One region of the Luteimonas sp. Soil_C_5 genome, then DNA from elsewhere that is predicted to be linked to it. Evidence: predicted binding sites of a transcription regulator. Region 1 holds the regulator's gene; the other holds the start of a gene.
The links. The regulator FliA, encoded in region 1, starts transcription of late flagellar genes. The targets are predictions, from matches to a motif close to TAAAGTTTNNCNNNCNNNGGCCGATAA.

Region 1 (5,098 bases):
CCGGACAGGTCCGCGCCGCGCTGGCGCGTCTGGTCCGGCACAGCGTGCCGGGGCTGTCGGTCCTGTCCTACACCGAAGTGCCGGAAGACAAGCGCCTGAAGTTGCTGGGCACGATCAATTGAAAGCCGGGATGCGGGATTGGGGAGTGGGGATTCGTGAGAGCGGATCCCGCCAACGCGGAGAGAGTGCGATGCAAGCGATGAGACCCAGACAGACCACACGCGCAACACCCCCGACACCGATGCCTGCTGTTTCCAATCCCCATTCCCCAATTCCGAATCCCTGCTCATGAAAATCCGCCGCTTCGTCGCCGCCGACATGCGCAGTGCCCTGCAGCTGGTGCGCCAGGCGCATGGTCCCGATGCCGTGATCCTGTCCAACCGTCGCATCGACGAGGGCGTGGAGATCGTCGCTGCCAGCAATTACGACGAGGGCTACGTGCAGCGCGCCATCGAGGACGCGCAGCGCGAGACGCCTGTGGCCTCGGCCGCGATGCCGGCGGCCGCCGGTCCGATGGAAACTGGTCTGGCGCCGTCCGAGCGCTGGCTGCGTGAGCTCGCGCCGCAGGCCGATGCCGCCGCCCAGACCGAACCCGCACCTGCGCGTGCTGCAGCGCCTGCGCGGACTGCAGCCCCCGATGCCGCGGTCGCCGCGCTGGCCGCCCGTGCCCGTGCGTCGTCCGAGCCGGCGACCTTCGACATCGATGGCCCGACCTTCGCCCAGTTGCTGGCCGCCGGCCATCGCGACGACACGCCGCAGGTCGAAAAAGTCGCGGTCGCCCCGCCGGTGCGCGACGAGATTCCGTCGCCGCCGGTGCCTGCGCCGGTCGCGCCCGTCGTTCTGGCCGCCGTGCCGACCCCGCAGGCGCCTGCCAGCGACGGAGAACTGGCGCAGATGCGCGACGAGCTGTCGCAGATGCGATCGATGATCGAGCGCGAGATGGCGCGCCTCACCGACGAGCGCCTGCGCGGTTCGCCGGCGCGCGCCCAGGCGATGGAACTGATGGAGGACTACGGCTTCGATGCAGGCATCACCCGCGACACCGTGCTGCAGATCCCCGCCGACACCCCGGATGCCCGCGTCCGCGGCCTGATGCTGGCGCTGCTGTCCAAGCGCCTGCCGATCTGCCCGATCGACCCGCTGGCCGAAGCCGGCGTGATCGCCCTCGTCGGTCCCACCGGCGCCGGCAAGACCACCACCATCGCCAAGCTGGCCGCGCTGTACGCCGCCCAGCACCAGCCGCGCGACGTTGCCCTGATCACCACCGACACCTCGCGCGTCGGCGGCCGCGAACAGCTGCACAGCTACGGCCGCCAGCTCGGCATCGCCGTGCACGAGGCCGACAGCGAGACCGGCCTGATCCAGCTGCTGCAGAAGCTGCAGGACTACCGCCTGGTGCTGGTCGACACCGCCGGCCTAAGCCAGCGCGACCGCGCCCTCGCCGGCCAGCTCAACTGGCTGCGTGCCGCGCGCCAGGTGCGCACCTTGCTGGTGCTGCCGGCCAACACCCATTTCGCGGACCTGGACGAAGTGGTGCGCCGGTTCGAGAACGCCCGCCCGCAGGGCGTGGTGCTGACCAAGCTGGACGAAACCGGCCGCCTGGGCAGCGCCCTGTCGGTGGCGGTCGACCACCAGCTGCCGCTGACCTGGGTGACCGACGGCCAGCGCATTCCCGAAGACCTGCACCGGGCCAATGCCGCCCATCTGGTGCTCCGCCTTGAAGATCTCCGCCGCGATGCCGATAAGCCGATTGTCCCGGAGCACGCATTCCGGAATCACGACCATGCCGTCGCCTGAGCGCCTGCCGATGTCCGCCACCCCATTCCAGCCTGTCCGCACCCTCGCCGTCACCGGTGGCAAGGGCGGCGTGGGCAAGACCAACGTCTCGGCCAACCTGTCGGTCGCGCTGTCGGGCATGGGCCAGCGCACGCTGCTGCTGGACGCCGACCTGGGCCTGGCCAATGTGGACGTGCTGCTGGGCCTGTCGCCGCAGCGCACGCTGGCCGACCTGGTCGCCGGCCGCTGCTCGCTCGACGAAGTGATCATCGAAGGACCCGGCGGCGTGCTGGTGGTCCCGGCGGCGTCCGGCCGCCGGCACATGGCCGAACTGCGTCCGGCCGAACATGCCGGTCTGGTCAACGTCTTCAACGACCTGCAGCGTGAGCTCGACCTGCTGGTCGTCGATACCGCCGCCGGCATCACCGATTCGGTGCTGACCTTCTGCCAGGCCGCACAGGACGCGATCGTCGTGGTCTGCGACGAACCCGCCTCGATCACCGACGCCTACGCACTGATCAAGGTGCTGGCGCGCGAGCGCGGCGTGGACCGCGTGCAGGTGGTGGCCAACATGGTCCGCAGCCCGCAGGAAGGCCGCAATCTGCACGAGAAGCTTTCGCGCGTGTGCGAGCGCTTCATCGGCGACGTGTCGCTGAACTACCTCGGCGCGGTGCCGCAGTGCGACTGGCTGCGCATGGCCGTGCAGCGCCAGCAGGCCGTGGTGCTGGCCTATCCCGGCAGTCCGTCCGCGCGTGCGCTGATCGAGATCGCCCGTCGCATCTCGCGCTGGCAGGCGCCGACCGCGCCGCGCGGCCACGTCGAGTTCTTCGTCGAGCGCATGCTGCGCCAGGGAGCGACCGCATGAACCTCGCCGCTCGCCAGTACCAGGCGGTGCAACGCACGGCCACGGTCGATCCGCTGGTCCAGCACGCCGAACTGGTCCGCCGCATCGCCCATCACCTGGCCGCGCGACTGCCGGCCAGCGTCGAGATCGACGATCTGGTGCAGGCCGGCATGATCGGCCTGTTCGAGGCCTCGCGCAGCTACGACGCCGAACAGGGCGCGTCGTTCGAGACCTATGCCTCGATCCGCATCCGCGGCTCGATGATCGACGAGATCCGCCGTGGCGACTGGGTGCCGCGCTCCGTGCACCGGCGCGCCCGCGAAGCCGCTGCCGCGATCCGCGAGATCGAACAGAGCACCGGCCGCGCCGCCAGCGCGCACGAGGTCGCAGCGAAACTCGACCTGCCGCTGGGCGAATACCAGCGCCTGCTGGAAGACGCCGCGCGCGGCCAGGTGCTGAGTCTGGATTCGCACATCGAAGACCACGGCGAGGTCGAGCCGGTCAACCGTCGCGGCGGCCCGACGCCGCAGGAAGCGCTGGTGCGCGGCGAGTTCGGTCGCGAGCTGATGGGCGCGATCGGCCACCTGCCCGAGCGCGAGCAGCTGGTGCTGTCGCTGTACTACGAGCAGGAACTGAATCTGAAGGAGATCGGCGCGGTGCTCGGCGTCAGCGAATCGCGCGTCTGCCAGATCCATGGCCAGGCCGTGGTCCGCCTGCGCGGCCGCCTCACCGCTTTCGAACTTGCGGACACCGGCTTCGGTGCCGACGACTGACCTCCGGGGCCCGTGCCCCACCCCGTATCGCAGCACGCTTTTTTCGAGGAACACGTTTTGAACAAGAACATCCGCATCCTGATCGTCGACGATTTCTCGACGATGCGCCGGATCGTCAAGAACCTGCTGTCCGATCTGGGCTTCAACAACACGGTCGAGGCGGAAGACGGCCACAGTGCGCTGGCCGTGCTGCGCCAGGATGCGGTGGAGCTGGTGGTGACCGACTGGAACATGCCCGGCATGACCGGCATCGAGCTGCTGCGCGAGATCCGCGCCGATCCCAGGTTCCGCGCGTTGCCGGTGCTGATGGTGACCGCCGAAGCCAAGCGCGAGCAGATCATCGAGGCCGCGCAGAACGGCGTGAACGGCTACATCATCAAGCCGTTCACCGCGCAGACCCTGGAAGAGAAGCTCGGCAAGATCTTCGAGCGCCTGGGGACCGCGGCATGACGACGCCCGACATCGAACGCACCCGTCTGGCCAACCTGCTGCACGACGCGCTGGAAGCGCTGGAGCGCGGCGACGAGGACGGCTGGCGCCGGCAGGTCGACGCGCTGGCCAATGCGCGCGCGCGCACCCTGGTCACCGGCCTCGGCCGGCTCGCCCGCGAACTGTCGCAGGCGCTGGACACCCTGCCGCCCACGCCCGCCGAAGGCAGCGGTCTGGATGATGCCTGCGCGCGTCTGGACCACGTGGTCGAGATGACCGAACAGGCCACACACCGCACGCTGGACCTGATCGACGAAAGCCGCGCGCTCGTCGCCCGGCTCAAGGAAGGTCCGCTCGACGAGACCCAGATCGCCACCGTCGAATCGCTGCGCGAGAACCTGCGCGAGATGGCGCTGGCGCAGAGCCACCAGGACCTCGGCGGCCAGATCATCCGCCGCGTCGCCGGCATCGTCCGCGGCGTGCACGAGGGCTTCGGTGCCCTCGGTCTGCCGCCGAAGGAAGACAACCAGCGCGGCAACGGACCGTCGGTTTCCGGCCTCGACCGCAACACGGTCGGCCAGAGCGACGCGGACGATCTGCTGTCGCATCTGGGGCTCTGAAGATCTCACCACGCGGTTGGAACAGACCGCGCCGCGTCCCCTCGCGCGCGCGGCAGGAACGGGAATGCTGATGTCGAAACACGAACGCCTGATCACGCCGCTGCGCGCGCACGCCTGTGCTGCCGGACGGGCGGACGTGTGCACCGGCGGCGCTGCGATCGCCCGGTCCACCGGCGCGGGTCGACGCTGATGCAGTCGCCCGACATCGTTGCCGACTTCGTCCTCGAAGCCCGCGAACTGCTCGACGACCTCGGCGGCCAGCTGGTCGGTCTGGAACAGACGCCCGACGACCGCGAGCGTCTCAACGCGGTCTTCCGCGCATTCCACACGCTCAAGGGCGGCGCCGGCTTCCTCGGCGCGACGCCGCTGGTCGAGCTGTGCCACGCGGCCGAGGAAACCCTGGGCATGGTGCGTGCCGGCCAGACCGCGCTGCTGCCGCGCCATTTCGACGCCGCGCAGCAGTCGCTGGACTGGCTGCAGGCGATGGTCGACGCGATCGAGACCGACGACACCGTGCCGAGCGCGCCGGCCGAACTGATCGCGGGCTTCGCGCCTGCCGATGCGCCTGCAGCGGCGCCGGTGCGTGCAGCCGCGCCCGTGGTCGCTGCTGCCGGCGACGACATGATTTCCGACGACGAATTCGAAGCCCTGCTCGA
Region 2 (5,098 bases), on a different contig from region 1:
ATCAGGGGCGCGAGCAGGGTCAGCGTGAGCGTGCCGGCGCCGAGTTCCACCGCGGTGACCGTCAGCGGATCCGCGTGTTCGACCAGTCGTTTGTTGAGCGAGCCGAAGCAGGCGACGAACAGCGCCGACAACGCGCCCACTGCGACGCCGAGGCGCATGCCGTCCGGAATCCCGCCCACCACCAGGGCCACGCCCGGCAGCACGGCCAAGCCGAGTGCGAGCTCGCGCCAGGAAAACCGGCTGCGTGCGACCAGCGGTTCGATCAGCGCGACGAACACGGTGGCCAGCGCCATGCAGGTCGCCGCGACCGAAGCATTGGCCAGCTTCACCGCGCCATAGAAGGTCAGCCAGTGCAGCGCGACCAGTGCGCCGACGCCGGTGTAGGCCAGCAGCAGCCGAGGCGGCAATGCGCGCAGGCCGCGCCACACCCGCGGCACCAGCAGCAGCACCGCGGCGACCAGCAGCATCCGCCACCACACCAGCGGCAGCGCGGGCAGGGTGATCAGCTTGCCGAGGATGGCGGTGAACCCCCACAGCAGCACGCACAGATGGATCTGCCAGTGGGCTTTGGCGACGGGCGTCATCGGCGTATCGGGGGCAGGCGGGCGCGCATTATCCATCGCGCGCGGCGCCGTGCACGGGGCACGTGGACGGCGTGCCCCGTAGCGGCTTTCAGACCGGCCGCGGTCCGTCCGGCTTCCGTGGCGTCGTCGGGCCGTCCAGCGCGGCCTGTTCGCTGCGGCGGCGCTGCGCCCGTCCCAGCCAGATGCCCAGCGCCGCCCAGACGAGTGCCAGCGGCAACACCACGCTGACCAGCCCACCCAGCGCCAGTCCAAGCCGGCCGAGCAGGCCTTCGGTCTGCGCGCCGACCACGTCACCCGCGCGGTAGAGGAAGGTGTCGATGAAGGCCTTGGCCTTGTACTTGTCCTCGCGCCCGACCACGGTGAACAGCGTTTCCCGGGCCGGACGTGCCAGGCCGCGCTGCAGGGCACGGTTGACCGCCTCCAGCAGGATCAGCACAAGGAACGAGCCGTAGATCGCCAGGCCCAGGAAGCCCAGCGCCATCGCCACCGGCAGCAAGGCCAGCGCGAAACCGAGGCCGAGCCTGCGGATGATGTGGCCGGTCAGCGTGACCTGCAGCACCAGCACCGCGATCTGGGTCCACATGTCGATGTTGCCGAGCAGGGCGGTGCGTGCATCCAGGTCGGTTTCGGCCGCGGCCACCATCTGCAGGCGGGTGAAATAGATGAAGGTCGCGACCACCGTCATGATGACCACGTAGCCGGCGATGCCAAGCAAGTAGGGCGAGCTGCAGACCGCGCGGATGCCGGCCCAGGCGCTGCCGCCGATGCGCGCCGTCTCGTCGATGGCGGATGCGGCGACGGACGCGTCACCGGTGTCGCCGTCGTGGTCGGGCTGCACCCGCACCAAGAGCCAGGCCATCGCAATCGCTGCGCCGAGGAAGCCCGAGGCGACCGGCAGCAGGCTCGCGGTCCCCAGCGGCTCGGCCAGACGCGAGGCCAGCCACGGCCCGAAGATCGCGCCCAGCGTGCCGCCGACCGCGATCAGCGCGAACAGCCGTTTGCCCTGGTCGCTGGTGAAGCGGTCGGCGAGCAGGGCCCAGAACACCATCGTCACGAACAGGTTGAACACGCTGAACCAGACGTAGAACACCTGGCCGCTGCGCGCGCCCACCGCGCCCGGCGCGAACAGCAACAGTGCCCAGAAGCCGAGCAGGCTCAGGGCGAAGAACGCGTAGGTCGCCGAGATGAAGTGCAGCCGGCGCAGGCGACTCACCATCCAGCCGAACACCGGATTCACCAGCAGGGTGACCAGTGCGGTGCCGATGAACAGCCAACGCACGCTTTCGATGCCGCGCTCCATGCCCAGCGCGTCGCGTGCCGGTCGCAGCATCATCAGCGCGGTCAGGATGCAGAAGAAGAACAGCCCGGCGATGGCGACCGGCGCGGTCTCCCCGCGGCGGAGATTGAAGAAGCCCGACAGCCATGCGCGCATCGTCGTGCGGCCTCAGCCGAACATCGCGGTCAGTTCGGCCTGCTGTGCCTGACTCAGCAACGGGCCCTGGCCGGCGCCCAGCTGGTCGGCCTGGCGGTCCGGACGGCTGGTCGCCGGAATCACCGCGGTGACCGCCGGATGGCTGATCGCGAACTTCAGGAACATCTGCGCCCAGGAGGTCACGCCGACCTCCGCCGCCCAGCCGGGCAAGGGCCGGTCGCGGACTTCGGCGAACAGCCTGCCGTCGTCGAAAGCGCGATTGACCAGCACGCCGACGCCCTGGTCCTGCGCTGCCGCGAGCACTGTGCGGCCGGCCTCGGGCGCATTGACCGAATAGTTCACCTGCACGAAATCGGGCCGCAGATCGCGCATCGCGCGCACCAGCGCCGCGTGGCCGCTCTCGAGATAGTGGGTCAGGCCGATGTAGCGCGTCAGCCCCTCGGCCTTGAGTTCCTGCGCATAGGGCCAGGCGATGTCGAGTGCGCGCAGGTTGTGGACCTGCAGCAGTTCGACGCGTTCGGTACGCAGGCGGCGCTGGCTTTCCGCCCACTGGGCTTCCATCGCCGCACGGTCGTCCGCGGCGATCTTGGTCGCCAGGAAGCAGCGGTCGCGCCAGCCGCCATCGGCCAGCAGGGCGCCCAGCACCTCGTCGGCATTGGTGTAGTTGGGTGACGTGTCGAAGACGGTGGCGCCGCCGTCGAAGAACACCCGGACCGTGTCCTTCAGCGCCTCGAACTCCGACGATCCCAAGGCAACCTCGTAGCTGCCTGACGTGCCGCCGCCGATCACCGGCACGGCTTCACCGGTGGGCGGAATGGCGCGGGTCATCAGGCTGCCGCCGGCGGCAGCCGGTGCGGGCTGCGGCGAGGCGGCCGGCAGGGCGGGGGCAGTGTCCCGGCTGCACGCGGCAAGTGGCGCGAGGACCAGGCCGCTCGCGGCCAGGGACGCGGTGGTCAGAAAGCGACGGCGTGACGTCATGGCGGCGTCTCCTGCATCGGGATCGGACGCCCGATCATAGGGGGTTTGCCAGCGGCGCCTCCCGCGGGCGTCCGGGCGGCGTCCCGCGCCGATGTGCGCGGTCGGTCCATTGCAGTCGCTTCACTTCGACCCCGGTGGGGCAGCCTGTAGGCTGTGCGGCCGGTGGGGGAGTGCCCATGCCGCCGGGTCGATGCACGCCGCCATGACGGCACTCGTGCGTCCATGGATCGACCGCCCGGAGGGATGAAGTTTTCCGGCGCGCGGCCGATCTGGGCGTGCGAAGACACCGGAAACCTCATGGCGCTGGACGAACGAAAACTGGCGGTCGCCGACCTGCGGACAGGCATGTATGTCTGTCGCCTGGACCGGGACTGGGAAGGCACGCCCTTTCTGCTGCAAGGCGTGATGGTCGAATCGCAGGCCGATATCGATGTGCTGGCCGCGTGGTGCGCCCACGTCTACATCGATCTCGAGCGGGGCATCGGGCCCAGCGGGCTCGGACTGCTGGCGCTCGACGACGCGCCCATGCCGCAGCACACGTCGGAAGCGCCGGTCGCGAAGGTGTTCCGCGATGCGGACATCCGTGCGCTGCAGGGCTCGACGGCCTATCCCGAGCGGGTCGATTTCGAACAGGAACTCGCCGACGCGCGTGAGGCGCAGATGCAGGCGGCGGCATTCGCCAGCCGCGTGCTCGATGACGTACGTAACGGGCGCCCGATCGCCCCCGACGACGTGCGCGCCGCGGTCGAGCCGATGGTGCGCAGCCTGGTCCGCAACGCCGATGCCTTCCTGTGGCTGGACACGTTGCGCGAGCGCGGCGCCTACGAATACACGCATGCGCTGGGCTGCAGCGCGCTTGCGGCGGCGTTCGGTCGGCACGTGGGTCTGCCCGAGCCGCTGCTGGTCGATCTGGCCAGCGGCGCGTTGTTGCTCGACATCGGCAAGCTGCGGGTCGATCCGGCGCTGCTGGCCTCGGCCGGCGTCTTCACCGCGGACGAGCACCGCGCCATGCGCGCGCACGTTGCGCATGCGCTGGCGATCCTCGACGAAAGCGCCGCCGTGCCCGAACACGTCCGCGAGATGGTGCGCACGCATCACGAGCACGTCGACGGTGCCGGCTATCCCGCCGGCGCCTCCGGTGACGCAGTACCGCTGCTGGGCCGCATCGCGGCCGTCGTGGATGCCTACGACGCGATGACCAGCGAGCGCCCGCACCGGCCGGCAGTCGGCCAGCACGTCGCACTGCAAGCGCTGTATCGCGACCGCGGCACGCGCTACGCGCCGGAAGTCGTCGAGCAGTTCATGCAGTGCATGAGCGTCTACCCGATCGGGTCGCTGGTCGAGCTGAGCACGGGCGAGGTTGCGATCGTCATGGCGCAGAACGCCGCGCGCCGGCTGCAGCCCCGGGTCATGGTGCTGACCGCGCCCGACAAAGCGCTGCTGACGGCCTTCCACAGTCTGGATCTGATGATGCGCGCGCACGGCGACGAGCCGGTGCGGATCGTCGCGCCGCTGGCGCCGGGCGCGCACGGGCTCGATCCCGTGGCGCTGTTCCTGTGAGCGCGCTGCACGCATGTTGAATCGCGTCCGGGCTTTCGATCACGTCGACCGCCTGCGCGCGCAGGTGCGGCCGGACGCCTCCGCCGCAGTGCTGATGGTGCGCATGCTGCGGATGCGCGAAGTGGAACTCTCGTTCGGCTACGCGGCGGCCGAAGCGCTGACGCTGACGCTGGAAACGCTGCTGGTCGAAGGCTTGCGCCCCGGAGACACCGTCGTGCGCACCGGCGAACACGATCTGCTGGTGCTGCTGGCCGACCTGCGCGGCCGCGCGCATGCAGCGCTCGCCGCCGCGAAGATCGTCCGCACGCTGCAGGCGCCGGTACGCGCGGGCGACGGCGAACTCCATCCGCTCGTCGTGGTCGGCATCGCCCTGTGCCCGGACGACGGCGACACCCCGGAGCTGCTGTGCCGGCGCGCCGATCGTGCCTGCGACGATGCCCAGCGCACCGCCGAGCGCATCGCGTTCTGGACGGCGCCGGCGATTCCGCTCGAAGCGATCCAGCACGCACTGCGGAACGCGATCGCCGACAACCAGCTGCAGCTG

Region 2: AC3A5K_RS09505 (HD-GYP domain-containing protein) is a predicted target of FliA. The motif match lies at 3,239-3,265, and genes of this name have one in related genera.

Annotation. Positions count from the first base shown of each region.
Region 1 is NZ_JBDGKA010000001.1:585,271-590,368, forward strand. Features, by position in the region: gene flhA (flagellar biosynthesis protein FlhA) at 1-122, shown strand, start outside; gene flhF (flagellar biosynthesis GTPase FlhF) at 289-1,797, shown strand; gene AC3A5K_RS02925 (P-loop NTPase) at 1,784-2,641, shown strand; gene AC3A5K_RS02930 (RNA polymerase sigma factor FliA) at 2,638-3,393, shown strand; gene AC3A5K_RS02935 (chemotaxis response regulator CheY) at 3,451-3,843, shown strand; gene AC3A5K_RS02940 (protein phosphatase CheZ) at 3,840-4,442, shown strand; gene AC3A5K_RS02945 (chemotaxis protein CheA) at 4,632-5,098, shown strand, end outside.
Region 2 is NZ_JBDGKA010000003.1:243,563-248,660, reverse strand. Features, by position in the region: gene AC3A5K_RS09520 (DMT family transporter) at 1-584, opposite strand, end outside; gene AC3A5K_RS09515 (NTP/NDP exchange transporter) at 673-2,016, opposite strand; gene AC3A5K_RS09510 (aldo/keto reductase) at 2,029-2,994, opposite strand; gene AC3A5K_RS09505 (HD-GYP domain-containing protein) at 3,292-4,554, shown strand; gene AC3A5K_RS09500 (putative bifunctional diguanylate cyclase/phosphodiesterase) at 4,568-5,098, shown strand, end outside.